Regions from separate parts of the Streptomyces sp. NBC_00029 genome, predicted to be linked through region 2. Evidence: riboswitches for the same ligand, from Rfam matches in the RefSeq annotation. Region 2 holds a riboswitch; each other region holds the start of a gene.

Region 1 (10,375 bases), 3.4 Mb from region 2:
GGCCTACGTACCCACCTCCTACAACGAGGATCCTGGGACGCTCCGTGGTGCTCATGGAACGAGTATCCAGCACCCAAAGGGGTGTCGCTCGTGAGCCCCTTCACAAGGACTGGGAGACCCTCTGCTACACTCCGCCGCCCACGTGACGGAGGTCATGGTGCGCGACGGGAACCACGAGGTGTCCGGAGTCGTTGTTCACCCGTCCTGAACTGGCCTCCAAGGCCGAAAGCGGACTGGACCACAGGGGTTCGTCCATACCTCTGACGCGGAACCCGTCGCCTCCGCGGATCGCACGAACGCGACGGAAAAAGGGCCTGAGGGCCCCCGGAAGGGCCCCAAGGACCCCTCCGCCGACCCAACAGACCCTTTTTCCTTGTGAAGAACTTCACGAACTTTGTTTGGATCACCGCCCCGAGAGCCCCTCACAGGCTGCTTCGAAGGTCGTTCAGGCGATGGACCAAGCGATTCCATCGAGGATGTCGTGCTCCGACACGACAACCTCGGAAGCGCCGATACGTTCCATGATCGCCAACAGCACCAGCGCGCCCGCGCCGATCACGTCCACCCGGCCCGGATGCATCACCGGGATCGCCGCGCGCTCGGCGTGCGTCTGCGTCAGCATCCGCTCACTGATCCCGCGGACCTGCTCGTAGGAGATCCGGGAGTGGTGGATGGCCGACGAGCGGTACTCCGGCAGCCCCAGCGCGATCCCGGCGACCGTGGTCACCGAGCCGGCCAGGCCCACCAGGGTGCGCGCCTCGGACAGCGGGACGCTCTCGGCGGCCAGGTCCAGCGCCGCCTCGATGTCCGCCCGGATCGCGGCGACCTGCTCCGCGGTCGGCGGGTCCGTGACGACCCCGTCCACCACCAGGTGCCGCTCGGTCATCCGGACGCAGCCGATGTCCACGGAACGGGCCGCCCGGACGTGCTCCTCGCCGACCACGAACTCGGTGGAGCCACCGCCGATGTCCACCACCAGGAACGGCCGCTCCAGGTGCTCGTGGGCCGTGAGCTCCTTGGTGGCACCCGTGAAGGAGAACTCCGCCTCCTGGTCACCGGAGATCACCTCGGGCTCGACGCCCAGGATGTCCAGGACGCCCCGGACGAAGTCCGCCCGGTTCTCGGCGTCCCGGGAGGCGGAGGTCGCCACGAAGCGCACGCGCTCCGCGCCGAACTCCTTGATGACCCCCGCGTACTCGCGGCAGGCGGCGAAGGTGCGCTCCAGGGCCTCCGGGGCCAGGCGGCCGGTCCGGTCCACGCCCTGGCCGAGCCGGACGACGGTCATCCGGCGGTCCAGCTCGACCAGCTCGCCGGTGGCCGGGTCGCAGTCCGCCACGAGCAGCCGGATGGAGTTCGTGCCGCAGTCGACGGCGGCGACCCGGGTCACGCCCGCGACTCCCCGTCGTCCGTCTTCTTCTCACCGCACGGCACGACGCAGGCGCCCTTGGCCCACCACTCGGGCAGCATGGCGAGGGCCTCGTCGCCGAACGGGTTCACCCCGGGGCCGGCGGCCAGGGAGTGGCCGACCAGCACGTGCAGGCACTTGACCCGGTCCGGCATGCCGCCGGCGCTCGGGAAGCCCTGGAGCACCTCGATGGCGTCGCGCCGCTCGATGTAGTCCTCGTGCGCGGCCTGGTAGGCGGCGGCCAGTTCCTTGTCCTCGGCGAGCCGGGCCTGCATCTCCTTCATCACGCCGTTGGCCTCCAGCGTGCCGATCGCGGAGGCCGCGCGCGGGCACGTCAGGTAGTACAGCGTCGGGAAGGGGGTGCCGTCGGGGAGCCGCGGGGCGGTCTCCACCACGTCCGGCTGCCCGCAGGGGCAGCGGTGCGCGATGGCGCGCAGTCCGCGCGGCGGGCGGCCGAGCTGCTGCTCGAACGCCTCGATGTCCGCGTCGGTCGGCTCGGTCCGGTCGGTCTGGGGCGGGGGCGTCTGCATGCCTGGAGGAAGTCTCTTCGTTCTCGTGGATGGGTGCTGCGGTACGGCGGTACGGGTCAGTCGCCGGGGCGGTCGGCCTTGTCGACGCCGTCCCAGACGTTGGAGTACCAGGGCCGGTCGGAGCCGGCCTGGCCGGTCCGGTTCGGCTGTGGGGGCTGGGCCCCGGGGTCGCTCATGATGTAGCCGATCTCCCCCGGGCGCAGGAAGTGCAGGTGCTTGCGCGCCTGCTGCTCCGCGTAGGCGTCGTCCTGCCAGCGGGCCTTCTCGTCGCGGAGCCGCTCCAGGCGCTCCCGCGCGGTCGCGGCGGCCCGCTGCTGCTCCGCGATCTCCGAGCGCTGGGACACGTACTGACGCATCGGATACGCGAGGGCGACGACCAGCGTACAGAGGACGAGCACCAGGAGCGCGGCACGGCCGGTGAGCCGGCTGCGGCGGACCTGACGCCGCGACTGCGACCGGTAGACGTGGGCGGCGGTCCGCTCACCGAGCTGCTTGAGCCTGGTCGCGGTGGAGAAGGTGGAGAACCGATCCCGGTTCCCGGCCATTGGTCCGCCTCCCCTAGGTACGCACTACGCAATACGTCCCCGCACACGGTACGGGACCGAGTGCGGGGACGTACGGAGGCCAGCCCCTCAGGGGGGTGATTAGCCCTTGAAGCGCGGGAAGGCGGAGCGGCCCGCGTACACCGCGGCGTCGTCGAGGATCTCCTCGATGCGCAGCAGCTGGTTGTACTTGGCGACGCGGTCCGAGCGGGCCGGGGCGCCGGTCTTGATCTGACCGCAGTTCACGGCGACGGCGAGGTCGGCGATGGTGACGTCCTCGGTCTCACCGGAGCGGTGGGACATCATGCACTTGAAGCCGTTGCGCTGGGCCATCTCGACGGCGTCCAGGGTCTCGGTCAGCGAACCGATCTGGTTCACCTTCACGAGCAGGGCGTTCGCGGAGCCCTCCTCGATACCGCGGGCCAGACGCTCCGGGTTGGTGACGAACAGGTCGTCACCGACGATCTGGACCTTCGCGCCGAGGCGGTCGGTGATGGTCTTCCAGCCGTCCCAGTCGTCCTCGAACAGCGGGTCCTCGATGGAGACGAGCGGGTACGCCTCGACGAGCTCGGCGTAGTAGTCGGTCATCTCGGCGGCCGAGCGGGACTTGCCCTCGAACTCGTACTGGCCGTCCTTGTAGAACTCGGACGCGGCGACGTCGAGCGCGAGCGCGATGTCCGTGCCCGGGGTGTAGCCGGCCTGCTTGATGGCCTCGATGATGAGGTCGAGCGCGGCGCGGTTCGACTCCAGGTTCGGGGCGAAGCCGCCCTCGTCACCCAGGCCGGTGGAGAGGCCCTTGGTGTGCAGGACCTTCTTGAGGGTGTGGTAGACCTCGGCACCCCAACGCAGCGCCTCGGAGAAGGACTCCGCGCCGATGGGGGCGATCATGAACTCCTGGATGTCCACGTTGGAGTCGGCGTGCGACCCACCGTTGAGGATGTTCATCATCGGAACGGGCAGCAGGTGCGCGTTCGGACCGCCGAGGTAGCGGAAGAGCGGAAGGTCCGAGGCCTCGGACGCGGCGTGCGCGACGGCCAGGGACACGCCGAGGATGGCGTTGGCGCCGAGCGAGCCCTTGTTGTCGGTGGCGTCCAGGTCGAACATGGCCTGGTCGATCAGACGCTGCTCGGTGGCGTCGTAGCCGACGAGCTCCGGGCCGATCTGCTCGATGACGGCGAGGACGGCCTTCTCGACACCCTTGCCGAAGTAACGGTCGGGGTCACCGTCACGGAGCTCGATGGCCTCGAATGCACCGGTGGAGGCGCCGGACGGAACTGCAGCACGGCCGGTGCTGCCATCGTCGAGGCCCACCTCGACCTCGACCGTGGGGTTGCCTCGGGAGTCCAGGATTTCCCGGGCTACGACGACGTCGATGGACGGCACGAGCATCTCCTTCTGGGATGTGACGCTGGGTGTGCGGTGGCGTGTCAGGCCGTGGGATGGCCTTGCCGCCTAGAGCCTAACCGGCTCCGGGCACTCGACCGGCCGACCGCCCGGACCCTGGGACGAAAAAGGGACCGAATACCCCTCTTCCGGGACATAGCCCCTTGATCATCGGCCCACGGAGGCCGGGAACAGCACCGCCCGGCGCGTGGAGCATGCGCCGGGCGGTGGGCATCCTGCACACAGTCAGAGGACGTCCTGCACAGGGTTTTGCGGCTTTTGCCGCAATGTTCAGCTGAGCTTGAGCTTCTGACCCGGGAAGATCAGGTCGGCGTCCGAGACGATGTCCTTGTTCAGCTCGAAGAGCTTCTCCCAGCCGCCCTTGACGCCGTTGGTCTCGGCGATGGTGCCCAGGGTGTCGCCCGGCTTGACCTCGTACGAGCCGTTGCCGGTCTTCGGCGCGGCCGGAGCCTCGGTGCGCTCGGAGCGGGTGACCGGAGCCTCGGCGCGCTCGGTCTTCGGCGCGGCCTTGGTCTCGGTCTTCTTCTCGGTCTTCGGCTTCGGCTGCGGCTTCGTCTGCGGCTTGTTCGACGCCGGGGTGCCGGTGCCGCCACCGTTGTTGGCGGCGTTCGACAGGCCCTTGCCGCAGTGCGGCCAGGCGCCCTTGCCCTGGTTCTTGAGGACCTTCTCCGCGACGGCTATCTGCTGCGCCTTGGTGGCCTGGTTGGCCTGCGGGGCGTACGCCTTGCCGCCGTGGCCGGCCCACGTGGAGGACGAGAACTGCAGGCCGCCGTAGTAGCCGTTGCCCGTGTTGATGGCCCAGTTGCCACCGGACTCGCACTGCGCGACCTTGTCCCACTCGGACGTGGTGGCGGCACTGGCGGTGCCCGCGGCCATCAGCGGGGCGGCCACGGCCACACCGGCGACACCGGCGAGCGTGACGATGCGGACGGACCGCTCGATGGCGGTACCGCGACGGTGCTTGCCCTTGCCGGAAAGCAGCATGGAGTTCTCCTCACCGACGCCTACGAGGTGAGCTGTCGGGTTCGGGCGAGTGAGTTGCCCGGCCGTGCGACCTAGCGCACGTCTTAACCCCTAGCCGGTGGCGTGACCGTCTCTCAACGGCCGCTCCCGGCACCTACCTTGGTTCCCCCGCTCCTGCCTTCGGCGCTTGACGCGACGACTGTTCCCCCCGTCCGCCGGCAGGATTCGGCGATGCGGTCGAAGGAGCTCGCGGTGGCGAGCGATTCAGAAGGTAGACAGGTCTCTCCCCGATGTTCAACGAGGAACATCGGGGAGAAACGGCCCCTACTTGCGCTCCCCGCAGAGGTGTTTGCGCAGGTGAGGGCGGTGTTTGCGGAAGCCCCGCGGAGAGACACGCCAGTTGACCGGAAGAGACGCATGTCTCACTTGACGAAAACCGACATTCGACCCTTTCCGGATAACTGAACTGTCCTTATTACGTGGTTAGATCCAGGTTCTGGCCGGGCTTGATCAGGTTGGCGTCCTCACCGATGACCTGCTCGTTGGCCTCGTAGAGACCGTTCCAGCCGCCCTTTACGCCCTTGGCAACCGCGATGGTCGCCAGGCTGTCGCCCGCCTGGACCGTGTACGTGGGGTTCGACGAGACGTCAGAGGGGCCCGCCGACTCGGGTGCAGGCGCACCGCGGTGCTTGCCGTTGCCCACGCCCGGAGTGGCACCCAGGGTCTCGGGCGTCTCCGGAGCCCCGGGAGCCGCAGGGTCCGTCGGGGAGACCGGGGGCAGTCCGGGCGTGACGGGCGGGGTCGTGGGCGCGGTCGGGTCCACCGGCAGCGTCGGGGCCGTCGGGTCGACGGGGGCCGGCGTGGTGCCCGGGAGCGTCGGGTCGACGGGAGGCGTCGTCGGGACGTCCGGCGCGGGCATGACGGGCAGTCCGATGGACGGGGCGTCGGGAATGAGGAACGGGGTGTCGGACGGGCTCGGGGTCGGCGACCCGTAGTCCGTGGACGGCTTGCCGCCCTTGGTGGACGGAACCGCGTCGTCCGGGCGGGCCGGCGCCGGGGCGAGCGGGCCCTTGCCGCCGGGCAGACCGGGGTCCACCTGTGCGGCGGGGCTCTGCCGGTCCAGTCCGGCCGAGGCCGCGCACAGCGGCCAGGCCTGCGGGCCCGTCGAACCCAGCACCCGCTCGGCCACCGCGATCTGCTGCGACCGGCTCGCGAGGTCGGGGCGCTCGGCGAAGTCGAGTCCGCCGGCGCTCTGCCACTCCTCCTGGGTGAACTGGAGTCCGCCGTAGGCGCCGCTGCCGAAGTTGGCGCTCCAGGCGCCACCGCTCTCGCATTCGGCGACCTTGTCCCATGTGGACGTGTCGGCGGCGGTGGCACTGGTTGCCGCTAGCAGCGGCAGAGCCAGCGCGGAGCCAGTGACTCCGGCTGTGACGACCAGCGCGGGGACCTGGCGGGGGCGTCTGTGGCGGCCGTTCCCGGAACGCATGTAGGTGCACCTTTCGCATAACAGCGGGGTAACGGCAGAACCTAGCGGCCTTCGAACGATTGTCACAAGTTCAAGCTGGATCTGACTTTTAATCAGATGTCGCTGAAGTGTTTTGAGCTGTAAACCGAACGGGAAGAGTACGTAGCCCTCGCATGATCAACCCCCCACGCCAGCGCAGGTCTTGGGGCGGAATGGCGAGCTCCAGATCGGGCAGGCGCGTCAGCAAAGTCGCGAGCGCAGTCTGTCCTTCGAGCCGGGCGAGCGGGGCACCCACGCAGTAGTGGATGCCGTGACCGTATCCGAGGTGCTGGTTGTCGCTCCGTGAGAGGTCGAGGGTGTCCGGGTCCGCGAACCGCTCGGGATCCCGGTCGGCGGCGGCGAGGACGACCAGGACCGGGTCGCCGACCTCGACGGACATGCCCCCGAGGGTCAGCGGCTCGGTGGCGAACCGCCATGTGGCCAGCTCCACGGGACCGTCGTAGCGCAGCAGTTCCTCGACCCCGGTGGCCAGCAGTCCGCTCTCGCCGGCCGCGAGGGAGAGCTGGAGGCGCTCGCGCTGCCCGGGGTTCATGAAGAGGGAGTGGACCCCGTTGCCGATGAGGTTCACGGTGGTCTCGAAGCCGGCGAAGAGCAGGATGAAGGCCATGGCGGTGGCCTCGCCCTCCGTCAGATGGTCACCGTGATCGCTCGCCCGGATCAGGTCGGAGATCAAGTCGTCGCCCAGATCATCCCTTTTGCGGTGAATGAGTTCACCGAGATAGGTCCGCATCTGCTTGACCGACCGGGCGACCCCGCCCCGCGGGCCCCCGCCGTGGCGGATCATCATGCCCGCCCAGTCGCGGAAGTCGTCCTGGTCCTCGCGCGGTACGCCGAGCATCTCGCAGATGGCGTAGATGGGGAGCGGGAAGGCGAACTCGTGAATGAGATCCGCCTCTCCCTTCTGCGCGAACCCGTCGATGAGGTGGTCGGTGAGCGCCTGCACCCGCGGGGCGAACTCGGCGACCCGGCGCGGGGTGAACGCCTTCGACACCAGCCGCCGCAGCCGGGTGTGGTCCGGCGGGTCGATGTTGAGAAGGTGCGTCATCAGCTCGGCCTTGCGCTCGCCGGGGATCCCGGTCTTGCCCTTGGCGTGCGCGGGCTCAGCGTGGTGCGCCGGATTCTTGCTGAGCCGCTGGTCGGCGAGGGCCTGGCGGGCGTCGGCGTACCGGGTGACGAGCCAGGCCTCGACCCCGCTGGGCAGCTTCGTGCGGTGCACCGGGGAGTGCTCGCGCAGCCAGGCGTAGGCCGGGTAGGGGTCGGTCGCGAACTCCCAGTCGAAGAGGGTGGGGCCCTCGGCGGAAGGGGTGTCGGCGGGGTTTTCGGAGGTCTGCTCGTGCACCTGATGACCGTATCCCGGCGCCGAGCTCCCATCCGATATGGGTCGTTCGTCGCGGCTGTCCGTAGATCGTCCATCCCTTGACGTGGCCTTCTGTGACATTCCTACTTTCGGTCTTGTGGATGTGAGGATCTTGAAGAGCAGTTTCGCGGTGGTGGAGCGACGGGCCGAGCACGCCGTCAAGTTCTTCTACTCCCACCTGTTCTGGCACAACCCCGGAGTCCGTGCCCTCTTCCCGGACTCCCTCCACGACATGGAGCGCCAGCGGGACCGGCTCTTCGCCGCGCTCACCCACGTGATCACCCACTTCGACGACGAGACGATCGGCCCCTATCTGCGGGACCTGGGACGCGACCACCGCAAGTTCCTGGTCCGCCCCGAGCACTACGCCGCCGTGGGCGCCAGCCTGCTCGCCGCGCTCGCGGAGACCTCCGGCGCCGCCTGGACCCCGTCGGTCGAGAAGGCCTGGGCCGAGGCGTACCAGGTGATGGCCGATGCGATGACGGCCGGCGCCGACGCGAGCGAGGACCCGCCGTGGTGGGACGCGGAGGTCGTGCGCCACCTCACGTACGGGCCGGACATCGGCGTCCTGACACTGAGGCCGCACGCGCCCTTCCCCTATCTCCCGGGCCAGTACACGAGCGTGAGCAGCGAACGCCTCCCGACGGTCTGGCGCACGTACTCCATCGGCAACGCCCCCCGCCCCGACGGCACCGTCGACCTGCACGTCAGCAGGATCGACCACGGGCGGCTGAGCACCGCCCTCGTCCGCGAGACGCTGCCCGGCGACGTGCTGCGGCTCGGCGCCGCCGGCGGGCAGCTGACCTTCCGCCGCGGGGACCGCCCGGCCAGCCTGATCGCCGCCGGCACGGGCTGGGCGCCGATCCGGGCCATGCTGGAGGATCTCGCGGAGCATCCCCCCGATCAGGACGTACGGCTCTTCGTCGTGGCCCGGGACGGCGCGCACCTCTACGACCGCCCGCTCATCGACGCGTACGCCGCCGAATGCGGCTGGCTCGCCGTCACCTACATCGCGCCCGCCCCCGGGCAGCACCGCAACCAGGCCACCGACCGGCTCGCGACCGCGCTGGGCAACCGGGGCCTGTGGCCCGACCAGGACGTCTACCTCAGCGGTCCGCCGCAGTTCATCGACGAGACCGCCCACCTCCTCCGGGAGCTGGGCGCCGTCCCCGGCCACCTCTTCCACGACTCCGTACCGGCCCGGGGCCAGGGACACCCCGAGCGCCCGCTGGGATTCCGCGAATGGTTCCTGGACCCCCCGGCGCCCCACTGGCACAACCCGTCGGCCCGCGCCCCGAGGACGCACTAGGGGGTGTCCTTCCGGGCATCCCGGCGGCTACTGCGCCGGGTCGGCGATGCCCTCCGCGGCCCGGATCGCGTCCCGGTAGGCGCGGGCCGCCGCGCGCAGCGCGGTCTCCGGGTCGGTCCCCTCCGCCTCGGCGCGCGCCGCGAGCGCCAGCAGCTCGTACCCGATGCCCTCGCCGCGGGGCAGCTCCACGGCCACGCCGCCCGTACGGGCCCGGCCCGCGAGTTTCGCCGCGAGCGCCAGGCCGGGCTGGCCCACCGGGATCCCGTCGGTGACCGACTCCCGCCGCTTCTCCACCGCCTTGGTGCGCTGCCAGTGCGCCTTGACGTCCTCCGGGGTCTCGGCCTTCGCGTCGCCGAAGACGTGCGGATGCCGGTGGATCAGCTTCGTGACGAGGGCGCCGGCCACGTCGTCGATGGAGAAGGCCTCGGCCGCGTCCTCGTCGTCCCCGCCGGCCTCCTCGGCGATCCGCGCGTGGAAGACCACCTGCAGCAGCACGTCGCCGAGTTCCTCGCGCAGCTCGTCCCGGTCCCCGTCCTCGATGGCCTCGACCAGCTCGTACGCCTCCTCGATCGCGTACTTGGCCAGGCCCAGGTGGGTCTGCCGGGAGGTCCACGGGCACTCGCGCCGGACCCGGTCCATCACCTGGACCAGGTCGAGCAGGCGCGCGCCCGGCAGATCGTACGAGCCGGGCAGCAGTTCCAGATCGGGCATGGAGACCCGGCCCGAGCCGGCCAGCCGGGCCAGTCCGTCGGTGAGCCGCTGGTCGCCCTCGCCGCCCGGGAGCACCACGACCGTACGGCCGCCCGCGCAGGCCTCGACCAGCGCGTGCGCGTCCGGGCTCTCGAACGCGACCTCGACGCCCGCCTCCGCCAGGTACGGCAGCTGCGGGTGACCGGGGTCGGCGCACAGCACCCGGTCCGCGGCGTGCAGGGTCTGCCACGCCGGCCAGGACAGTACGCCGGGGGCGACCCGGTGGCTGGTGGTCAGCAGGACGATGCGGCCCGTGGGCTCGCCGGCGGCCGCGGTGGTGGGTTCGGAGTGGTCGGTCACCCTCCGAACCTACCTCCGATCCGCCGGCCCACGGCCCGGGGGACCGGCGGACCGGCGGACTTCCGGGTGCTCAGGCTCCGGCAGGGGGCTGTTCGGGCCGGGTCCGCTGGGTGATCCAGGGCGTCTCCCCGCCGCCGAGCCTGATCTCCTTGGCGTCCCAGGCCCCGTAGCGCGGGTTCACCTCGATGTGCAGGGCCTTCACGGCGGCCCGGGCGGGCTCCTCCAGCTTCCCCGCTCCGTACTTGGCGGTGAGCTTGGCGAAGAGCACCTGGTCCCGCAGGAAGCGGTCG
Region 2 (10,375 bases):
GGCCGTCCGGGTGATCGTGGACGCTCCGGAGCACGAGCTCGTCCGTATCGGCACGGTTCGCGGGGGAATATCGGCCTTCCGTGTCCTGCGTGCCGTACTGCCCGCGTTTCATGAATGGCACCGTTCGTTGCTGCTCCCCAGGAGGTGAGCCAGATGGCCATGCCGCTGCGCCAGTCCATCAGGGTCGGGACGTATCTTCTCGAACAAAAGCTCCGCAAGCGCGAGAAGTTCCCCCTGATCGTCGAACTGGAACCGCTCTACGCCTGCAACCTGGCCTGTGAGGGGTGCGGGAAGATCCAGCACCCGGCCGGGGTCCTCAAGCAGCGCATGCCGGTCGCTCAGGCGGTCGGCGCCGTGCTGGAGTCCGGTGCTCCCATGGTGTCCATCGCGGGCGGCGAGCCCTTGATGCACCCGCAGATCCACGAGATCGTCCGTCAGTTGGTGGCGCGCCGGAAGTACGTGTTCCTGTGCACCAACGCGATGCTGCTGCGCAAGAAGATCGAGAAGTTCACGCCTTCCCCGTATTTCGCCTTCGCCGTACACATCGACGGCCTGCGCGAGCGCCACGACGAGTCGGTGGCCAAGGAGGGCGTCTTCGACGAGGCGGTCGCGGCCATCAAGGAGGCGAAGCGGCGCGGATTCCGCGTGACCACCAACTCCACCTTCTTCAACACCGACACCCCGCAGACGATCATCGAGGTGCTCAACTACCTCAATGACGACCTCCGGGTCGACGAGATGATGATCTCGCCCGCCTACGCCTACGAAAAGGCGCCCGACCAGGAGCACTTCCTGGGAGTGGAACAGACCCGAGAACTCTTCAGGAAGGCCTTCGCGGGCGGCAACCGGCGCCGCTGGCGGCTCAACCACTCCCCGCTCTTCCTGGACTTCCTGGAAGGAAAGGTCGATTTCCCCTGCACGGCCTGGGCCATTCCGAATTACTCCCTCTTCGGCTGGCAGCGACCCTGCTATCTGATGAGCGACGGCTACGTACCGACGTACCGCGAGCTCATCAACGACACCGACTGGGACAAGTACGGCCGCGGGAAGGACCCGCGCTGCGCGAACTGCATGGCGCACTGCGGCTACGAGCCCACCGCCGTCCTCGCCACCATGGGCTCCCTCAAGGAATCCCTGCGCGCGGCCCGGGAGACGATCGCCAGCAACCGGGACAAGTCGGCATGAACGCGCGGCCACGGGAGGAGGAGGGCGGCCGGGGCAAGGGCTTCGACCTCGGCGCCCTGCTGGCCGAGCGCGGCGCGGAACGGTACGAGCTGCACGCCCGGCACCTCAACCACCAGCTGCCCCGGATGCTGCACACCATCGGCTTCGACAAGGTCTACGAGCGGGCCGAGGGAGCGCACTTCTGGGACGCCGAGGGCAACGACTACCTCGACATGCTGGCCGGGTTCGGAGTGATGGGTCTGGGCCGGCACCACCCGGTCGTCCGCCGGGCCCTGCACGACGTCCTGGACGCCCAGCTCGCCGACCTCACCCGCTTCGACTGCCAGCCGCTGCCCGGGCTGCTGGCCGAGAAGCTGCTCTCGTACAGCCCCCACCTGGACCGGGTCTTCTTCGGCAACAGCGGCACCGAGGCGGTGGAGACGGCCCTGAAGTTCGCCCGGTACGCCACCGGGCGCCCCAGGATCCTCTACTGCGACCACGCCTTCCACGGGCTCACGACGGGCTCCCTCTCGGTCAACGGGGAGGGCGGCTTCCGGGACGGCTTCGCACCACTGCTCCCCGACACGAGGATCACGCTCGGGGACCTCGCGGCCCTGGAGCGGGAGCTGAAGCGCGGGGACGTCGCCGCACTGATCGTCGAGCCGGTCCAGGGCAAGGGGGTGCTGGCCGCCCCGCCCGGCTTCCTCCTCGCGGCGCAGGAGATGCTGCACCGGCGCGGGGCGCTGCTGATCGCGGACGAGGTGCAGACCGGCCTCGGGCGCACCGGGGACTTCTACGCGTACCAGCACGAGCCGGGCGTGGAACCGGATCTGGTGTGCGTGGCGAAGGCGCTCTCGGGCGGGTACGTCCCGGTCGGCGCGACCCTGGGCAAGGACTGGATCTTCAAGAAGGTCTACTCGTCCATGGACCGGGTGCTCGTGCACTCCGCGAGCTTCGGTTCCAACGCCCAGGCCATGGCGGCGGGCCTCGCGGTCCTGTCCGTCATGGAGGACGAGGAGGTCGTGGCGAACGCCCGGGTCATGGGCGACCTGCTGCGCGGGCGCCTCGCCGCTCTGGTGGACGAGTACGAGCTGCTGCACGAGGTGCGGGGGCGCGGGCTGATGATCGGCATCGAGTTCGGCCGGCCCTCCTCGCTGGGCCTGCGCAGCCGGTGGACGATGTTGCAGGCGGCCCGCAAGGGGCTCTTCGCGCAGATGGTCGTGGTGCCCCTGCTGCAGAAGCACCGGATCCTCACCCAGGTCTCCGGGGACCACCTGGAGGTGATCAAGCTGATCCCGCCGCTGATCGTGGACGAGGGGGACGTGGACCGGTTCGTCGGGGCCTTCCGCGAGGTCATGGACGAGGCGCACGGCGGATCCGGGCTGATCTGGGACTTCGGCAGGACGCTGGTCAAGCAGGCCGTCGCCGCGCGCTGACGGCCCGCCGACCTCGGGGGCGGGGCTCGGGAACCGGGCCCCGCCGCGTCAGACCAGGAGCCGGTCCCGCAGCCGGCCGAGGGTCTCGGGCCGCAGCCCGAGGCCCTCCGCCAGGTAGGGGTCCACCCCGCCCCAGACCTCGTCGATGGTGTCGAAGGCGGCCAGCAGGTATTCGGCGCGGGCGTCGAAGAGCGGCTGGAGCAGCTCCATGACCTCGGGGGAACGGGCCTCGGGCGACTCGTCGCTGCGGCGCACGCGGTAGCGGCGGTGCGGGGCGTTCGACTCCAGGTAGTCCGCCACGATCGCCTCACGCTCGACGCCCACGGCGAGCAGGGTGACGGCGATCGACAGGCCGGCCCGGTCCTTGCCGGCCGCGCAGTGCATGAGGGCGGGGACGCTGTCCTCGGCGAGGGCGTGCACGACCCGGCTGTGCTCGGCGGTGCGCTGCCGGATGATCCCGCGGTACGAGTTCGACATGCGGGCCGCCGCCTTGCCGTCGCCGAGGATCTCGCGCAGCTGGACGAGGTCGCCGTCGCGGACCAGCCGCCAGAACTCCCGTCCGTCGGCCGGGTCCGAGAGCGGGATGTTGAGGTTCCGGACGCCGGGCAGCTCGACGTCCGGCCCCTCCAGCGCGTGGTCGGCGCCGTTGCGGAAGTCGAAGATGGTGTGGAGGCCGAGCGAGGCGAGGAATTCTGCATCGCTTTCGGTGGCATGTGCGAGATGTCCGCTTCGGAACAGTCGTCCCGTACTGACCGTTCGTCCGTCAGAAGTCGGCAATCCGCCCACATCGCGGAAATTGCGCACTCCGGTCAGCTCCGGCTCCTGTATCTGCTGGGTCAAAGCAACTCCTCCGCCACGTCGTGGGGCCTCTGTCCGAATTACACTGTTTGGCGCCAACTTGCCATATCGGGAGGCGAGATCGGGCGCGTCCCCGTGAGCCAGATCATACGGTGACCGTGAGTGCCTGATCGCTAAAGGCGAATGGCCCAGTCGGGGCGGCTGTTGGCCGTGCGGAATGGACGGAGGGTGACGGTAATTCCTTCGGTCCCTCATGTCTGTGATTCCGTCAGGGAATTCGCGGCTTGTTACCCGTGGCCGCAAGGGATTACCTTCGCGATCGATCCGGGTGGACCGCCAAATCCTGCCGCCTCCCGGAAACCGCACCCGACCTATTCGCGCGGCAGGAGCGGGGGAACCAGGTAAGCCGCCGTACCGGAGATCTTTTCGCCGGGACGGCTCGGGGTGAAGCCGTTCATGTCCAGTACATGCACGGCCGGACATCTCCAGTCCGAACCCGACAGCTCACCTCGCAGGCGCCGGAGAGGAATTCGTCATGCCTGCAAAGGGTAAGCACCGCCGTCCCAAGTCCCTTTCCCTTTCGCGCGGTTTCGCCGTCGCGGGAACCGGGGGTGCGGCCCTCGCGCTGCCGCTGATCGGAGCCGCCGGCGCCCACGCCGCCGGTGCCCCGGCCGCCGCGACCGCGGTCGCCCCCGCGGTGGCCCCGCAGGCCCCGGCCGCTCTGCAGGCGGCTCCCGTCGCCGCCACCGCGGCCGCGCCGACCGTCTACACGGTCGTGCCGGGCGACTACCTCTCCAAGATCGCCGTTGAGCGCCACCTTTCCGGCGGCTGGGAGCAGCTGTACGCCGACAACCGCGAGGCCGTCGGCAGCAACCCGTCGCTGATCCACCCCGGCCTGAAGCTGACCCTCGGTGGTCCGGGCGGGGCGAAGCCGGCCGAGGCCGCTCCCGAGGCCGAGGCGAAGCCGGCCGCGGAGCCCGCGCCGGAGTCCGCCGCGAAGTCCGCCCCCTCCGTGCGCAAGCAGGCCGGGAAGGCCGCCCCGGCGCAGCAGGAAGCCGCCGCCGAGGCGCCCGCCGCTCCGCAGTCGGCCGCCGGCTTCGTCGCCCCGGTCGGCGGCGGGATCTCCACCCAGTACAAGGTCGCGGGCGCCATGTGGTCCTCCGGCTACCACACCGGCGTGGACTTCATCGCCTCCATGGGCACCAGCGTCAGGGCCGTCGGCGCGGGCACCGTGGTCTCCGCCGGCTGGAGCGGCTCGTACGGCAACGAGGTCGTCATCCAGCACGCGGACGGCAAGTACTCGCAGTACGCCCACCTGTCCCAGCTCTCGGTCTCCTCCGGTCAGAGCGTGACCGCCGGCCAGTCCATCGGACTCTCCGGCTCCACCGGCAACTCGACCGGCCCGCACCTCCACTTCGAGATCCGTACGACCCCGTCCTACGGCTCGGACCTGGACCCGATCGCGTACCTCCGCTCGAAGGGCGCGAGCCTCTGACGGCACCCGCCGTCGGACCACCGACACACGTGAGGCCGGGACCCGAGGGGGGTCCCGGCCTCACGTGTACTTATTCCTTATCCCCCACGTGGTACAGATCACGGTCCGTCAACCCCTCATTACGTTGGCGTAGGTTGGTTACGGGAGTGAAGTATGGGTTCCCGTGGCAGCGACGACGACCAAACTCAAGACCATCGGCTCGTACGCGGCGATCGGGGACAGCTTCACCGAAGGCGTGGGGGACCCGGGACCCGGGGATTCCTATCTCGGCTGGGCGGACCGGCTCGCCGTGCTCCTGGCCGATCAGCGCGACGAGCACGACTTCCGGTATGCGAATCTGGCGGTGCGGGGGAAGCTCCTGGACCAGATCGTGGCCGACCAGCTCCCGAGAGCCAAGGACCTCGCGCCGGACCTCGTGACCTTCTGCGCGGGCGGCAACGACATCATCCGGCCCGGCACCGACCCGGACGACGTGGCGGAGCGGTTCGAGGCGGCCGTGGCCGACCTCACCGGGTCCGTCGGCCTTGTCATGATCACCACGGGCTTCGACACCCGGGGCGTACCGGTGCTCAAGCACCTCCGCGGCAAGGTCGCGACCTACAGTGCACACGTCCGCGCCATCGCCGACCGCTACGAGTGCCCGGTGCTCGACCTCTGGTCGCTGAAGTCCGTACAGGACCGGCGGGCCTGGGACACGGACCGGCTGCACCTCTCTCCCGAGGGCCACACGCGGGTCGCGCTGCGCGCCGCGCAGGTGCTCGGACTGGACGTACCGGCCGACCCCGACCAGCCGTGGCCCCCGGAGCGGCCGCGCGGCTCGGTGGACGTGACCCGGGACAACATCCAGTGGGCCCGCGAACACCTCGCCCCGTGGATCGGGCGGCGGCTGCGCGGGGAGTCCTCCGGGGACCACGTCGAGGCGAAGCGGCCGGACCTGCTGCCGCTGTAGCGGCGCGGGAGCGACAAGCGGAATCCTTCGGGGCCGGTGTGCGTTGGGATGGTCGTAGAGATACGGCCATCCTGACCCCATCCTCCCTGGAGGCGCTTTGACCGGCTCCCGTCCCTTGCGTCCGCGGCTGCGTGCCCTGCGGCCCGAAGCCTTCGGCGCGGACCCGTCCGGCGCCCGGCTCGAGCGGATCCGCCGCTCGCCGAACTTCGCCGACGGAGTCTTCCAGAACCCGGTCGGGGCCCGGAACAGGCCCTCGGGTTCGATGGCGGAGTTCGCCAAGATCTACTTCCACCGGGAGCAGCGGGTCCGCCGCAGCCCCGCCGCGCCGATCCCGGTGCACCCGACGACCCTCGCGGACCTGGCGAAGCCGCCCGCGAGCGGCCTGCGGCTGACCTGGATGGGGCACTCCAGCGTGCTCGCGGAGATCGACGGGCGCCGGGTGCTGTTCGACCCGGTCTGGGGCGAGCGGTGCTCCCCCTTCCCCTTCGCCGGGCCCAAGCGGCTGCACCCGGTGCCGGTCCCGCTGTCCTCGCTGGGCGAGGTCGACGTCGTGGTCATCTCGCACGACCACTACGACCACCTCGACCTGCCGACGATCAAGGAGCTGGCCGGTACGGACACGGTCTTCGCCGTGCCGCTCGGGGTCGGCGCGCACCTGGAGCGCTGGGGCGTACCGGCCGACCGGCTGCGCGAGCTGGACTGGAACGAGAGCACCAAGATCGCCGGACTGTCCCTCACGGCGACCCCCGCCCGGCACTTCTGCGGCCGTGGCCTGCGCAACCAGCAGCACACTCTGTGGGCGTCCTGGGTCGTCGCGGGCGACGAGCACCGGATCTACCACAGCGGGGACACCGGCTACTTCCCCGGTTTCGAGGAGATCGGCGCCGAGCACGGGCCCTTCGACGCCACGATGATCCAGATCGGCGCGTATTCGGAGTACTGGCCCGACATCCACATGACGCCCGAGGAGGGCATGCGCGCCCACCTCGACCTGCAGGGCGGCACCCCCCACGGCACGATGCTGCCGATCCACTGGGGCACTTTCAACCTGGCCCTGCATCCGTGGGACGAGCCGGGAGAGGGCACGCTGGCCGCGGCCGAGGGGGCCGGAGCGGCCGTCGCCCTGCCGATCCCCGGCCAGCCGTTCGAGCCCGGCACCGCCGGAGCCCCGAGCATGCCGTGGTGGCGCCCGTTCGTGGCCGGGGAGCGGACGGGCGGCCCGGTCGACGGCCCTTCGGCCGTTCCTCCGCTGGGAGCCGGGTCAGTGGCGGGAACGGCGGCGCGCGTGGGTTCCGCGGGAACCGGCGGACAGGAGAAGCCGGAGTCCGTCGGGTCGTAGCGCACCGCGCGGACGGACCTTCCGGCCGCCCCGGCACATCGGGGCGGCCGGCGGCCGTCCCGGGACCGGTCCGGCCGGCGGCCGCGGGGCGGCGCCGGGGCGGTCCGCGGGGTCCGACCGGCGCATTCGGGCGGCTGTACGAGCGCTCCACCGGGAGCGGGAAGCACCCCCGCGAAGTTCGCCAACTGGCCGTCCGGGGCGCGGTAACGAGGTCTAGCGTGGGTATTCGGTGATCAACACCGGACCCCGGGAACGCTGGGGGCCGGGCCCCACGTACCGAGGACGCCGATGTCCGGACCCCGCGCCGCCCGCCACGCCCCGTCGAGACACGCCGTCACCGGTCCCGGTAGGCAGATACGCCCCCAGCTGGTGCGCGCCGCCGTGCTGCCCACGCTCGCCGCCGCGCTCAGCGGGGCAGCCGCGGTGATCTTCACCCTCCAGCTCGGCGGGGGAGCCGGCGACCGCGACGCCCGGCTGTGGCCGGTGCTCACCGGCTGCGCCCTCCTCGTCGTCGGCGCGCTCGCTGCGGCCCTGCTCGGGGCCCAGCGCGCCGCCAAGGCCGTACGGGACCGGTGCGAGGCGCTGCGCCGTTCCAGCGTGCGCGGCCGCCACGAGCTGCGCACGGCCGCCAACCTGCTGGAACGGGGCGAAGCCCCGCCCCGCCAGGCGCGCGGGGGCCCGGGCGCGGCCCCGCCCGGCGGGGATCCGGCCGGGACGGACGAGTTCTGGCTGCTCTCCCAGGAGCTGCGCGGAGCCCGGGAACAGGCGCACACGACCCTCCTGCGGCTGGCCGGACCGGCCGCCCCGTCCGACAGCGAGCGCACCGTCGAGGTCTTCGTCAACCTCGCGCGCAGGCTCCAGTCCCTCGTGCATCGCGAGATCTCGCTGCTGGACGACCTGGAGGACACGGTCGAGGACCCCGACCTCCTCAAGGAGCTCTTCCACGTCGACCACCTCGCCACCCGTATCCGCCGGCACGCCGAGAACCTCGCCGTACTGGGCGGCGCCGCCTCCCGGCGCCAGTGGACCAGGCCCATCGACCTGAGCGAAGTGCTCCGCTCCTCGGTCGCGGAGGTCGAGCAGTACACCAGAGTCAAGGTGGTGCCCCCGGCCGGCGGCAGCGTCCGCGGGCACGCCGTCGCGGACGTCGTGCACCTGCTGGCCGAACTCGTCGAGAACGCGACGGTCTTCTCCGCCCCCGACACCGATGTGGTGCTGCGCGCCGAGCGGGTCACCGCCGGGATCGCCGTCGAGGTGGAGGACCGGGGGCTCGGCATGCCGGCCGAGGAACAGCACCGGATGAACGCCCTGCTCGGCGACCCCGACCAGGTCAGCGTCCGGCACCTGCTGGCGGACGGACGGATCGGCCTGTTCGTGGTGTCGGCGCTGGCCCGCCGGCACGGGATCGCCGTCGAGCTCAAGTCCAACATCTACGGCGGTGTGCTGGCCGTGCTGGTGCTGCCCCAGGAGCTGCTGGGTGCGCAGGCGCCCACCGCGGCCGACGCGGCGGGCGGTTCCCGGACCACGGCGTGGGGGACCGGGCAGGGGGCGTCGTCGCCACCCCTGGAGCCGGTACGGATGCCCCGGCCGGCGCCCGCGCCGGAGACCTGGCAGGCGCCCGGATTCCCGGGCACCGGGGCCCCGTACGAACCGGAGCCCCGCCCCGGGCCCCTGCCGGTGGCGGTCCCGGAGCCCGAGCCGCTGCGCGCGCCCCGGTCCGGTGCGACGGCCGGTACCGTCCCCGCCCCGCGGACCGGTCCCGATCCCGCTCCCGGTCCTGATCGCCGTCCCGATTTCGGCCCCGATCCGGATTCCGCACGCGCGCCCGGCTCCATGCCCGGCTCCGGGGCGGTGTCCTGGTCGGCGCCCGCGGCCGATCCCCGGCTCGGGCCCGCGCCGGTCTCACCGGCCGGGGCCGGGGCCGTGTCCTGGTCCGCGCCGGCTCGGACGCCCGCGGCCGGTCCCGTACCCGGTGCGCCGGCCGAGCTCGCCGAGGGCGACCGGCCGGTCCTGCCCCGGCGCCGCGCCCAGCAGCACCTCGCGCCCCAGCTGCGCGAGGCTCCCGCCCCGCGGCGGGCCGCCGACCCCGAGCAGCCCCTGCACGACCCTGGACTGATGGCCGCCTTCCAACGGGGCTTCGGTCTCGCCCAGTCGGAGAACCAGGCATGACCCCGACCCCTCACCTCAGCAAGGAGCGCACCCCCATGGGCGGCGAAGTGGCGACGAAGACCGGCAGCCGGCTCTCGGATCTCGACTGGCTGCTCAGCGGCCTGGTGCAGCGCGTGCCCTACACGAGCAGCGCCGTACTCCTCACCGCCGACGGCCTCGTGACCTGCGTGCACGGCCTGGACGCCGACAGCGCCGACCACATGGCGGCCCTCGCGTCCGGGCTGTACTCACTGGGCCGCAGCGCGGGCTCCCGCTTCGGGGACGGCGCCGGGGTGCGGCAGGTCGTGGTCGAACTCGACACCGCGCTCCTGTTCGTCTCCGCGGCCGGATCCGGGACCTGCCTGGCCGTCCTCGCCGACCGGCAGGCCGACGCCGGGGTGCTCGGCTACGAGATGGCGATGCTGGTCAAGCGCGTGCGTCCGTACCTGGCGGCCCCGCCGCGGCGGCCCGTCGCCGACGCGGAGCGATGAGGGTCCGCGGGACGGGGGAGTGCACGAAGGGCCGGGACACACCGTGGCTCGACGACTCGGCGGGCAAGGTGATGCGCCCGTACACCGCCAGTGGGGGGCGGACCAGGCCGGGCGTCGCGCTCGACCTGCTGTCGCTGGTGTCCGCGACCGGCGTCCGGCCGGGCATCCCGCTCGGGGCGGAGCACACCCTCGCGCTGCGGATGTGCGCGGGCGCCGCAACGGTCACCGTCGCCGAGGTGGCCGGGCAGCTGCGGCTGCCGGCCGTGGTGGTGAAGGTGCTGCTGTCCGACCTGATGGAACACGGGGCCGTCACGGCGCAGGCGCCGCGGTTCCCCGGCGGCGGCTCGTTCGCGGCCGATGACCGGTCCCTCCTCCTGGCGGTGCTCGATGGCCTACGCAAACGACTGTGACACCCCCGCCCTCGCTCCCGGCCCCGTGCTCGCCCCCGCGCCGGGACCTCCTCCCGCGACGCTGAAGATCCTGGTCGCGGGCGGGTTCGGGGCGGGCAAGACCACCTTCGTGGGGGCGGTGAGCGAGATCGAACCGCTGAGCACG
Region 3 (10,375 bases), 740 kb from region 2:
ACCTGGAGCTGTTCGAGGCGGTCCGCCAGCTCGATCAGTCGCTGCGAGCCCGGGAACAGCTTCGTGCGGAAGTCGGTGGTGATGCCGAAGGCGAACACGTCCAGGCCGAGGTCGTCGACGACACGGGCCAGCTGGTCGATCTGCTCGGGAGCCAGGAACTGCGCCTCGTCCACGATCACGTAGTCCGCCTTGCCGCCCTTGGACAACTGCGCGACCAAATACGCGTACAGGTCCATGTCCTCCGGCGCCTCGACCGCCTCCGTCACCAGCCCCAGGCGCGAGGACAGCTTGCCCTCACCCGCCCGGTCGTCCCGCGTGAAGATGACTCCCTGCAGGCCCCGGGCGTCACGGTTGTGGGCGATCTGGAGCGCCAGGGTGCTCTTTCCGCAGTCCATCGTTCCGGAGAAGAACACCAGCTCGGGCATGGGAAGTACGGACCTTTCGGGTCGTGGGCAGGTGGTGGGTGAGGGATGAAGGGTGAGGCGTCAGGTGCGGATTTCGAGGAGCGGGACGAGCTGCTCCGCGGCGGTCATCGAGCCGTGCATTCCGGCGAGCGCGGACTCGTTCGGCTCGTTGCGCGAGGCGGTGATCGCGGCATCGGTCTGGGCGGCCGCGACCACGTCGCCGATACGGCCGAGCACGCGCTCGTCGCACTCCCCCGGCACGCCGAACCAGCCCAGCTCCAGGGCCTCTTCGCGGCTCGCGACCCAGAACCGGTCGCCGAGCACCTCGCGCCACACGGTCAGTACGTCGGCCTGCGCGCCCGGCACCGCGTACACGTGCCGGGCCCGGCCCTCGCCGCCCAGCAGGGCGACGCCGGCGCTCAGTTCCCAGTCCTCGTCGAAGTCGATCCGGGAGTCCTCGTCGAAGGGGACGTCGACCATGCCGTGGTCCGCGGTGACGTAGAGGGCGGTGCGCGCCGGAAGCTGCTCGGCGAGCCGCTGGACGAGCCGGTCCACGTACATCAGCTGGCCACGCCAGGCGTCGGAGTCCACTCCATGGCGGTGTCCGGCCCCGTCGAGCTCGCTGTAGTACGTGTAGACGAGCGAGCGGTCACCGGCCGCGAGGCGCTCGGCCGCCAGGTCCATCCGCTCCTCGCCGGTCATCCGGCCGAGGAAGGTGCCGCCGCTGAGCGCGACCTTGGTGAGCGGGGTGGTCTGGAAGGCGGGCGAGGACACCTGGGCGGTCGCCACGCCTGCCTTGTCGGCCTGCTGGAAGACGGTCGGGTACGGCTGCCAGGGCTTCGGCGCGGTCCACGGGTGCCAGCGGAGCTGGTTCATCAGCTCGCCGGTGGCCGGGTTGCGCACGGCGTAGCCGGGCAGGCCGTGGCGGGCCGGCGGCAGCCCCGTGCCCACGGAGGCCAGCGAGGTGGCGGTGGTCGCCGGGAAGCCCGCGGTGATCGGGCGGCCGGTGCCGCCGCGCGAGCTGCCGAGGAGGGAGGTGAGGTACGGGGCCTCGTCCGGGTGGGCCTTGATCTGCTCCCAGCCCATGCCGTCGACCAGGAACACGCAGTTCCGGTCGGCCGGGGTCAGCTCCGTGATGGCGGCCGTGAAACCGGGGACGCCCTGGCCGGCCACGAGCGTGGGCAGCAGGTCGGCGAGCGACCCGGTGCCGTACTCCGGGACGGGGGCACCGGCCAGGTCCAGCAGCTCCGGCTCGGGCCACTCCTGCGCCGCGGAAAACGCCATCAGCGGGCGGGGGTGGAGGTCGCAGCCGTTGCCTCGGAGAGTGCCTGCGCGAAGACCAGGGTCTGGCGCACCGCCTCCGGGCCGTCGCCGGCCTCGCTGACGCGCAGGCTGAGGTCGTCGGCGGTGGAGTTGCCGGTGTAGCCGTGGTCGGAGTCGCAGTTCGGGTCGCCGCAGGCGGCCGGCTCCAGGTCGATCCGGGAGACCGCGCCCCAGCCGATGGTCAGGACGACCTCACGGGGCAGCGTGCCGGGGGTGTAGGACTCCGGGTTGGCGACGACGCGGCTGAGCACCACGGAGGAGATGCTGGACAGCTTGACCGACTCGGTGGAGGTGGTCGCGTACGGGGAGGGGGACCCGGCGTCGGCGGCCTGCTCGTCGGTGTGGCTGACGATGAACCGGTTACCGGTCAGGACCAGCACCGTGACGTGGCGGCGCACCTCGTTGGAGTCGAAGGTCGTCTCCTGGTGGACCAGGTACGACGAAATCGGCTCGCCGCCCACCGCGGCCTCCACGGCCTCGGCCACGAGGGCCGGGTAGTAGCCGCTGCGCTCGATCGCCGTGCGCAGCCCCTGGGTCGTCGTACCGGATTTCGCCATGGGGTCAATGGTAAGGCCCTTCGGGTGCCCTCCCACCGCGCCGTACCCGGTCAGTAACTGGGGAGGGTCCGCGGACCGAGATCACCGCGGGCGGGCGGGTGCGCGACACGGACGGTGGCACTGAGCACCGAGACGCCCTCCGCGGCGACCACGACGGGCTCCAGCAGGACGCCCGTCACCTCGGGATGGTCGTCGACGAGGCGGGAGAGCCGCAGGAGCAGGTCCTCCAGGGCGGGTGTGTCCACGGGGTCGCTGCCGCGCCAGCCGAACAGCAGGGGAGCCGTCCGGATGGACCGGATCAGTCCGGCGGCGTCCCGGTCGGTGGCCGGCACGAGCCGGTGCGCGGTGTCGCCGAGCAGCTCGGAGGCCACACCGGCGAGCCCGAAGGAGAGGACGGCGCCCGCGGCCGGGTCGATGACCGAGCGGACGACGGTGTCGACCCCGCGCGGCACCATGGCCTGCACCACGGGCTGGAGCTCGGCCGGCTTGCCGAGCGCGTCGGTGAGCTCCTCGTACGAGCGCCGCAGCTCGGCCTCGCTCGTGAGGTCGAGCCGTACGCCGCCGAGGTCCGCGCGGTGGCGCAGGTGGGGGGCGGTGGTCTTGAGCGCCACCGGGTAGCCCAGGACCCCGGCGGCCCGGACCGCCGCGTCGGCGCTCGGGGCGGGCAGGGTGGGCAGGACCCGGATCCCGTACCGCGCGAGCAGCTCGCGGGCGTCCCAGTCGGTCAGGGTCAGCACGGCCCCGGCGTCGACGTCCACCAGGAGTCCGGCCAGCTGCGCCGCGGCCCCGGCCTCGTCGATGTCCTCGTACTCGGGGACCTGCCCGGCGTCGGCGGTGGCCCGGCGCCACTGCCCGTACCGGACCGCTTCGGCGACGGCCTTGACCGCCCGCTCGGCGGCGGGGTAGCTGGGGATGCTGTCGCCCGCGGCGGACAGCGGGACCGCCGCCGGGGGTGCGGCGTCCGGGGCGGGGTCCGGGGCCGGGCCCCAGTTCCGGTAGGGGGCGGGCTGCGGGAGGCCCCGCACCGCGGAGAGTGCCTCGACGAGCTCGCCGAGCTCGACGTGCACCACCGCCACGGGCTTGCCGGGGTACTCGGCCACCGCGTCGCGCAGCGCGCCGGCCAGGTCGTCCGCGGGTGCGTCCTCGCTCACCCAGGGGATGGCCGTGACGACCACCGCGTCGCAGTCCTCGGAGCGCAGTGCGTCGGTGAGGGCGGCGCGGAAGTCCGCCGGTGAGGCGGCCGTCGTCAGGTCCAGCGGGGGCAGCGGCCGCAGGCCCTGGGTGAGGCAGGCGTCGTAGGTGAGGATCCCGAGGGATTCGGAGTTGCCGAGGATCGCGATCCGGGGCCCGGCGGGCAGTGGCTGCGCGGCGAGCAGGAGGCCGACGTCCACGAGCTCGGTGACCGTGTCGACGCGGATGACGCCGGCCTGCCGCAGCAGGGCGGAGACGGTGGCGTCCGGCAGCCTGGTGTCGGGGACGACGTGCCCGGCGGGGCTGTGGCGGCCGCCCTTGGCGACGACCACGGGCTTGACGGCCGCCGTCCGGCGGGCGAGGCGGGTGAACTTCCGCGGGTTGCCGAGGGTTTCGAGGTAGAGCAGCGCGACGTCGGTGGCCTCGTCGTCGTACCAGTACTGGAGGATGTCGTTGCCCGAGACGTCGGCCCGGTTCCCCGCGGAGACGAAGGAGGACAGGCCCTCGCCGCGCCGGAGCAGACCGGAGAGCAGGGCGATGCCGATGGCCCCGGACTGCGTGAACAGGCCGATGCGGCCGCGCGTCGGCATCGGGGCGGGGGTGAGGGAGGCGTTGAGCTCCACGTCCGGGGAGGTGTTGATCACCCCGTAGGCGTTCGGCCCGATGAGCCGCATCCCGTACGAGCGCACCTGCCGCACCAGTTCGCGCTGGCGGGCGAGTCCGGCCGGGCCGCTCTCGCCGTATCCGGCGGACAGGACGACGAGCCCCTGCACGCCGTGCTCGCCGCAGGCGGCCACCGCGTCGGGGACCCGGTCGGCCGGGACCGCGATCACCGCGAGGTCGACGGGGCCGCCGATGGCCTCGACCGTGCGGTAGGCCCGTACGCCGTCGAGCAGGTCGCGGGTGACGGCCTCGTTGACGGCGTAGAGGTGGCCGTGGAAGCCGCTGTCGCGCAGGTTCCGCAGTGCGGCCGCGCCCACGCCCGCGCCGGAACGGCTGACTCCGACCACGGCCACCGAGCCGGGGGCCAGCAGCCGCTGCACGGAGCGGGCCTCGGCGCGCTGTTCGCGGGCGCGCTGCACGGCGAGGGACTCGGCGGTGGGTTCGAGGTCGAGGGTGAGGTGGACGGAGCCGTCCTCGAAGCTGCGCTTCTGCTGGTAGCCGGCGTCCGTGAACACCTTGATCATCTTGGTGTTGGCGGGCAGCACCTCGGCGGCGAACCGCCGGATGCCGCGTTCCCGGGCCACCGCCCCGATGTGTTCGAGGAGGGTGGAGGCGACCCCGCGGCCCTGGTGGGCGTCCTGGACGAGGAAGGCGACCTCGGCCTCGTCGGCGGGTGCGGAGGCGGGCCGGCCGTCGGCGTCGATGCGGTCGTAGCGGACGGTGGCGATGAACTCCCCGCCGATGGTTGCGGCGAGGCCGACCCGGTCCACGTAGTCGTGGTGCGTGAAGCGGTGCACGTCGCGGTCGGAGAGGCGGGGGTAGGGAGCGAAGAAGCGGTAGTACTTCGACTCGTCCGAGACCTGCTCGTAGAAGCTGACGAGCCGGCCCGCGTCCTCGGTGGTGATGGGCCTGATCCGGGCGGTGCCGCCGTCACGGAGGACGACATCGGCTTCCCAGTGGGCCGGGTAGGAGGGGTCCGACTCGATGGTCATGGGCCTACCTTACGGCCGGATCGGGCCCGGCAGTGCGCGCGCGGCGCATGATGCATATCGGGACAAGTCAGTGCAAGCTGGGGAAGGTCGAACGGCGAAAAATTCAGGCCGAAGGTCGGTCCGAGCATTCCGGGCGTCGTGAGAGACTGGTCTAGACAACCGTAAGAACCTGAAGGGCATCACCATGGCAGAGCGCCGCGTCAACGTCGGCTGGGCCGAGGGCCTGCACGCTCGTCCCGCCTCGATCTTCGTCCGTGCGACGACCGCTTCCGGCGTCCCGGTGACCATCGCGAAGTCCGGCGGCGACCCCGTCAACGCCGCCTCCATGCTGGCGGTCCTGGGCCTGGGCGCCCAGGGCGGCGAGGAGATCGTCCTCGCCTCCGAGGCCGAGGGTGCGGACGCCGCGCTGGACCGCCTCGCGAAGCTGGTCGCCGAGGGTCTCGAGGAGCTCCCCGAGACCGTCTGACCCTTCGGGTTCGACCCCACCACGAAGCCGCGGCCCCCGGACGGGGACCGCGGCTTCGTCATTCCCGCGCCCTGACCGCCGCTCCCGGCAACGGCCCCGCCCGCACGGCTTCCCCTCCGGAATCGGAACGGGAAGAAACCGGCCCGGCGGCACGGAAAGGGTCTCGCCGAAATGCCGGGCGCACCGGCATTCAGCTCCGCAGGAATTCGGCACGGCACATTGCCTCGGGGCGGAAATCGACCGCCCACCGCGCAGCGAATTCGCGTGATTCCATCCTTTGTATACGGCTGCTGTTAATGCCGGCCGCTCGACATGTTTACGACAGGTTGCGAAGTCCTCACCGCCGGGCGGAGCCTCGGCCGGTGCGCCCCCGCCGCCCGGTCGGCATGGAGCACGGTCAGCGCTCGCGCCCGTTCGGCATCGCCGCGCGCCACCGCGTCCACGATCGCGCCGTGCTCCGCCCAGGACTCCACGGGCCGGGCCGGCGCCTCCACCACGTACATCCAGGCGATCTTGTGCCGCATCTGCGTGAGCATCGCGATCAGGCCGGGGCTGCCGGAGGCCTGTGCGAGCGTCTCGTGGAACCAGCCGCCCAGGGACCGCAGATCCTCCCCCTGGCCCCGCCTGGCCCGCTCCTGCCCCAGCCTGACCAGCCCCCGCAGCACCTTGAGGTGCGCGTCTGTGCGCCGCCGGGCGGCTCTGGCGGCGGCCAGCGGCTCCAGGAGCATCCGCACCTCCAGCAGGTCCGCGGCCTCCTGCTCGGTCGGCTCGGCCACGCAGGCCCCCGCGTGGCGCCGCGTGGTCACGAACCCTTCCGACTCCAGGGTCCGCAGGGCCTCGCGGACCGGGACGCGCGAGACCCCGTACCGGCGGGCCAGCACCTCCTCGGTCAGCCGGCCGCCCGGCTCGAACACCCCGGAGACGATGTCGTCGCGGATTGCTGTGCATACCGCGTGCGCAGGAATACGCAAGACAGGACCTCCGCCTATTTCCGACTGCCAGCCTCATTGCACGCCCAAGCGCGTGCTGCGACTCTATTGCAACACACGATAATTTCCGAGAGCGGCCGGAAATACGAAACATTTGCACAAGGGCGCAACACAAAGACCCCGGCTCGGGGAGCCGGGGTCTTCGGTGAAGCGGTGCGGGGCCGGGTCAGAGGCTGACGCCGTGCGAGCGCAGGTACGCGATCGGGTCGATGTCCGAGCCGTACTGCGAGCCGGTGCGGGCCTCGAAGTGCAGGTGCGGGCCGCTGGAGTTGCCGGTGGAGCCCGACAGACCGATCTGCTGGCCCGGGGTGACCTGCTGGCCGACGGAGACGCTCAGCGAGGACAGGTGGCCGTACTGCGTGAACGTGCCGTCGTTGTGCTTGATGACGACGTTGTTGCCGTACGCGCCGCCCCAGCCGGCCTCGACGACCGTGCCCACGCCCACCGCGTGCACCGAGGTGCCGGAGGAAGCGTGGAAGTCGATGCCCGTGTGGCTGCCGGAGGACCACATGCCGCCGCCCGCGTGGTACTGCGTGCTGACGTACGAGTCGGAGAGCGGGGCGACGAAGGTGTTGAGGCGCTTGCGCTCCTCCTCGCGGGCCGCACGCTCGGCGGCTTCGCGCTCGGCCTTCGCCTTGGCCTCGGCGAGGCGCTTGGCCTCCGCGGCCCGCTGCTTCGCGTCGGCCTCGGCCTGCGCCTTCGCGGCGTCGTGCTCGGCGGCGCGGCGCTGGGAGTCGGCCTGGTCGGAAATGTCGCCCGCGAGGTCCTCGGCGACGACCACCGCGTTCAGGCCGTTGTCCTGGCCGATGTTGCTGCTGTGGTTGTCCGCGGCGAAGGCCGGGGCGGCGAGGGAGCCGACGACACCCGTGGTGGCGATCGCGGCGATACCGGCGTAACCGGCGGTCTTGCGGCTCAGACGGCTGGAACCACGGTGCTTACCGGAGCCAGCGGGACGACTGCCAAACGCCATGAAGGGTTTGATCCTTTCCTTCCTTCTCGCCTACCGGGTTAGCTGACGGGTTCGGAGCAGGAAGGTCTCCTACGGATCTCCTCTTGCGAGGGGGTCCGATTCACCCCAGGGACACATGTGGGTCCCCGGCTCCCCAGGCTCGCGCCTGACGGGGACTCGGCGATCACTGTCCGGTGCCGCGGGTGCGGCGGGCACAACTGACGGACAGCACGGCCGACGCTAGGCGGATCATCAGTCAATCGCCAAACAGACACGGCTTTTTGTTGCGTACGCCACACCGCATACAAGCAACCTCACCACTAAACGGACAAAAGGGGTTCTGGTGAACAAGTCACCAGAACCCCTTGCCGAATCCTTCAGCCGGCCCTCAAAGGACCGTCACCTGGGCGTCAGTTGGAGACGACCGTCACCGCACCGATCCCGAGGGCCCGGACGGGCTCCTCGATCAGCGAGGCGTCGCCCACCAGAACGGTGACCAGCCGGTCCGCCGGGAAGGCCTTCACGACCGCGGAAGTGGCCTCCACGGTGCCGGTTTCGGCGAGCTGGGCGTACAACTGCGCCTGGTAGTCGTCCGGCAGTTCCTGCTCGACCTGGTCGGCGAGAGTGCCCGCGACCGAGGCCGCCGTCTCGAACTTCAGCGGGGCCACGCCCACCAAGTTCTGTACGGCGACATCGCGTTCGGCGTCGGTCAGACCGCCCTCCGCGAGGGTACGCAGCACCTTCCAGAGGTCCTCGAGCGCCGGGCCGGTGTTCGGGGTGTCCACCGAGCCGCTGATGGCGAGCATCGAGGCGCCCTTGCCGTCCGCGGTGGAGCGCAGCACCTGGCCGAAGGCGCGCACGCCGTAGGTGTACCCCTTCTCCTCGCGCAGCACCTTGTCCAGGCGCGAGGTGAGGGTGCCGCCCAGGCAGTAGGTGCCCAGCACCTGGGCCGCCCACACCCGGTCGTGGCGGTCCGACCCGATCCGGCCGATCAGCAGCTGCGTCTGGACCGCTCCGGGCCGGTCCACGATGACCACGCGGCCGGTGTCGTCCGCGGTCACCGGCGGCACCGGGCGGGCCGCGGCGGTGTTGCCCGTCCAGGTGCCCAGGGTGTCCGCCAGCACGGCGTCCAGGTCGATGCCGGTCAGGTCGCCGACGACCACCGCGGTGGCCGTCGCGGGGCGTACGTGGGCCTCGTAGAAGGCGCGCACGGCGGCGGAGTCGATCCGCGCGACCGTCTCCTCGGTGCCCTGGCGCGGCCGGGACATCCGCAAGGTGGCCGGGAAGAGCTCCTTGGAGAGCTGCTTGGCGGCGCGGCGCTGCGGATTGGCCAGCTCGTGGGGGATCTCGTCGAGCCGGTTGCGCACCAGCCGGTCCACCTCTGCGTCGGCGAAGGCGGGGGCACGCAGCGCCTCCGCGAGCAGGCCGAGCGCCTTGGGTAGCCGGGAGGCCGGAACCTCCAGCGAGACCCGGATGCCGGGGTGGTCGGCGTGCGCGTCGAGGGTGGCGCCGCACCGCTCCAGCTCGGCCGAGAACTCCTCGGCCGAGTGCTTGTCGGTGCCCTCGGAGAGCGCCCTCGCCATGATGGTCGCCACGCCGTCCAGGCCCTCGGGCTCGGCGTCGAGCGGGGCGGCGAGGTTGACCTCGACCGCGACGACCTGCTGTCCCGGCCGGTGGCAGCGCAGCAGGGTCAGCCCGTTGGGCAGCTGCCCGCGGTCGGGGGCCGGGAAGGCCCACGGCTGCGGTTCGCCGGCCTGCGGCTGCGGGTGGAAGGTCATCGTGACGGCTGCGGTGTCGCTCACTGCTCCGCCCCCTCGTTCTCGTCGGACTCGTCGTGCTGGTCGGACTCGTCGGCCGCGATCGGCTCGTACACGAGCACCGCGCGGTTGTCCGGGCGCAGGCGGGCCGCGGCCACGGCCTGCACCTCCTCGGCGGTGATGTCCAGCACCCGCTGGACGGCGGTCAGCGCCAGCTGCGGGTCGCCGAACAGCACCGCGAAGCGGCACAGTTCGTCGGCGCGTCCGGCCACCGTGCTCAGCCGGTCGAGCCACTCCCGCTCCAGCTGCGCCTGGGCGCGCTCCATCTCCTCGGCCGTCGGGCCCTCGGCGGCGAACCGCGCGAGCTCCTCGTCGACGGCCGCCTCGATCGTGGGGATCTCGACCCCGCTGGAGGTCTTGACGTCCAGCCAGCCCAGGGACGGCGCCCCGGCCAGGCGCAGCATGCCGAAGCCGGCGGCGACGGCCGTCTGGTCACGGCGCACCAGCCGGTTGTGCAGCAGCGAGGACTCGCCGCCGCCCAGGATGGTCAGCGCCACGTCGGCGGCGTCGCACTCGCGGGTGCCGTCGTGCGGCAGCCGGTAGGCGGCCATCAGCGCACGCGCCGGGACCTCCTCGACGATCTCCTCGCGCAGCTGCTTCCCGATGGTGTCGGGCAGCGAGCCGTCGCGGGGCGGCTGCTTGCCGTCGTGCGCGGGGATGGTGCCGAAGTACTTCTCCACCCAGGCGAGGGTCTGCTCGGGGTCGATGTCCCCGACGACCGAGAGCACCGCGTTGTTGGGCGCGTAGTACGTACGGAAGAAGGTGCGCGCGTCCTCCAGGGAGGCCGCGTCCAGGTCGGCCATCGAGCCGATCGGGGTGTGGTGGTACGGGTGGCCCTCGGGGTAGGCCAGGGCCGTGAGCCGCTCGAACGCAGTGCCGTAGGGCACGTTGTCGTAGCGCTGGCGGCGCTCGTTCTTGACGACGTCCCGCTGGTTCTCCATGGACTCGTCGTCCAGGGCGGCCAGCAGGGACCCCATCCGGTCCGCTTCCAGCCAGAGCGCGAGCTCCAGCTGGTGGGTCGGCA

What was found. Region 2 has a riboswitch for cyclic di-AMP ahead of OG753_RS33750 (LysM peptidoglycan-binding domain-containing M23 family metallopeptidase). Riboswitches for the same ligand answer to the same signal wherever they lie in the genome.
Region 1: linked by a shared signal. The riboswitch ahead of OG753_RS18185 (transglycosylase family protein) and the one ahead of OG753_RS33750 (LysM peptidoglycan-binding domain-containing M23 family metallopeptidase) in region 2 are both predicted to bind cyclic di-AMP.
Region 3: linked by a shared signal. The riboswitch ahead of OG753_RS30640 (M23 family metallopeptidase) and the one ahead of OG753_RS33750 (LysM peptidoglycan-binding domain-containing M23 family metallopeptidase) in region 2 are both predicted to bind cyclic di-AMP.

The regions. Positions count from the first base shown of each region.
Region 1 covers NZ_CP108292.1:3,874,273-3,884,647, forward strand. Annotated here, with positions in the region: gene OG753_RS18160 (NAD(P)/FAD-dependent oxidoreductase) at 1-55, opposite strand, end outside; gene OG753_RS18165 (exopolyphosphatase) at 446-1,387, opposite strand; gene OG753_RS18170 (DUF501 domain-containing protein) at 1,384-1,935, opposite strand; gene OG753_RS18175 (septum formation initiator family protein) at 1,992-2,480, opposite strand; gene eno (phosphopyruvate hydratase) at 2,580-3,860, opposite strand; gene OG753_RS18185 (transglycosylase family protein) at 4,152-4,865, opposite strand; cyclic di-AMP (ydaO/yuaA leader) riboswitch at 4,868-5,040, opposite strand; gene OG753_RS18190 (transglycosylase family protein) at 5,320-6,330, opposite strand; gene OG753_RS18195 (cytochrome P450) at 6,419-7,708, opposite strand; gene OG753_RS18200 (globin domain-containing protein) at 7,830-9,035, shown strand; gene OG753_RS18205 (nucleoside triphosphate pyrophosphohydrolase) at 9,063-10,085, opposite strand; gene OG753_RS18210 (SurA N-terminal domain-containing protein) at 10,156-10,375, opposite strand, start outside.
Region 2 covers NZ_CP108292.1:7,290,872-7,301,246, forward strand. Annotated here, with positions in the region: gene OG753_RS33730 (1-hydroxy-2-methyl-2-butenyl 4-diphosphate reductase) at 1-148, shown strand, start outside; gene hpnH (adenosyl-hopene transferase HpnH) at 154-1,185, shown strand; gene OG753_RS33740 (aspartate aminotransferase family protein) at 1,182-2,600, shown strand; gene OG753_RS33745 (tyrosine-protein phosphatase) at 2,649-3,440, opposite strand; cyclic di-AMP (ydaO/yuaA leader) riboswitch at 3,733-3,929, shown strand; gene OG753_RS33750 (LysM peptidoglycan-binding domain-containing M23 family metallopeptidase) at 3,934-4,893, shown strand; gene OG753_RS33755 (SGNH/GDSL hydrolase family protein) at 5,057-5,842, shown strand; gene OG753_RS33760 (MBL fold metallo-hydrolase) at 5,940-7,181, shown strand; gene OG753_RS33765 (ATP-binding protein) at 7,470-9,350, shown strand; gene OG753_RS33770 (roadblock/LC7 domain-containing protein) at 9,386-9,820, shown strand; gene OG753_RS33775 (DUF742 domain-containing protein) at 9,817-10,230, shown strand; gene OG753_RS33780 (GTP-binding protein) at 10,208-10,375, shown strand, end outside.
Region 3 covers NZ_CP108292.1:6,554,806-6,565,180, reverse strand. Annotated here, with positions in the region: gene OG753_RS30670 (thymidine kinase) at 1-425, opposite strand, end outside; gene OG753_RS30665 (alkaline phosphatase family protein) at 486-1,688, opposite strand; gene OG753_RS30660 (DUF5998 family protein) at 1,688-2,284, opposite strand; gene OG753_RS30655 (GNAT family N-acetyltransferase) at 2,335-5,130, opposite strand; gene OG753_RS30650 (HPr family phosphocarrier protein) at 5,315-5,596, shown strand; gene OG753_RS30645 (GntR family transcriptional regulator) at 5,890-6,567, opposite strand; gene OG753_RS30640 (M23 family metallopeptidase) at 6,752-7,555, opposite strand; cyclic di-AMP (ydaO/yuaA leader) riboswitch at 7,568-7,727, opposite strand; gene OG753_RS30635 (pitrilysin family protein) at 7,945-9,312, opposite strand; gene OG753_RS30630 (M16 family metallopeptidase) at 9,333-10,375, opposite strand, start outside.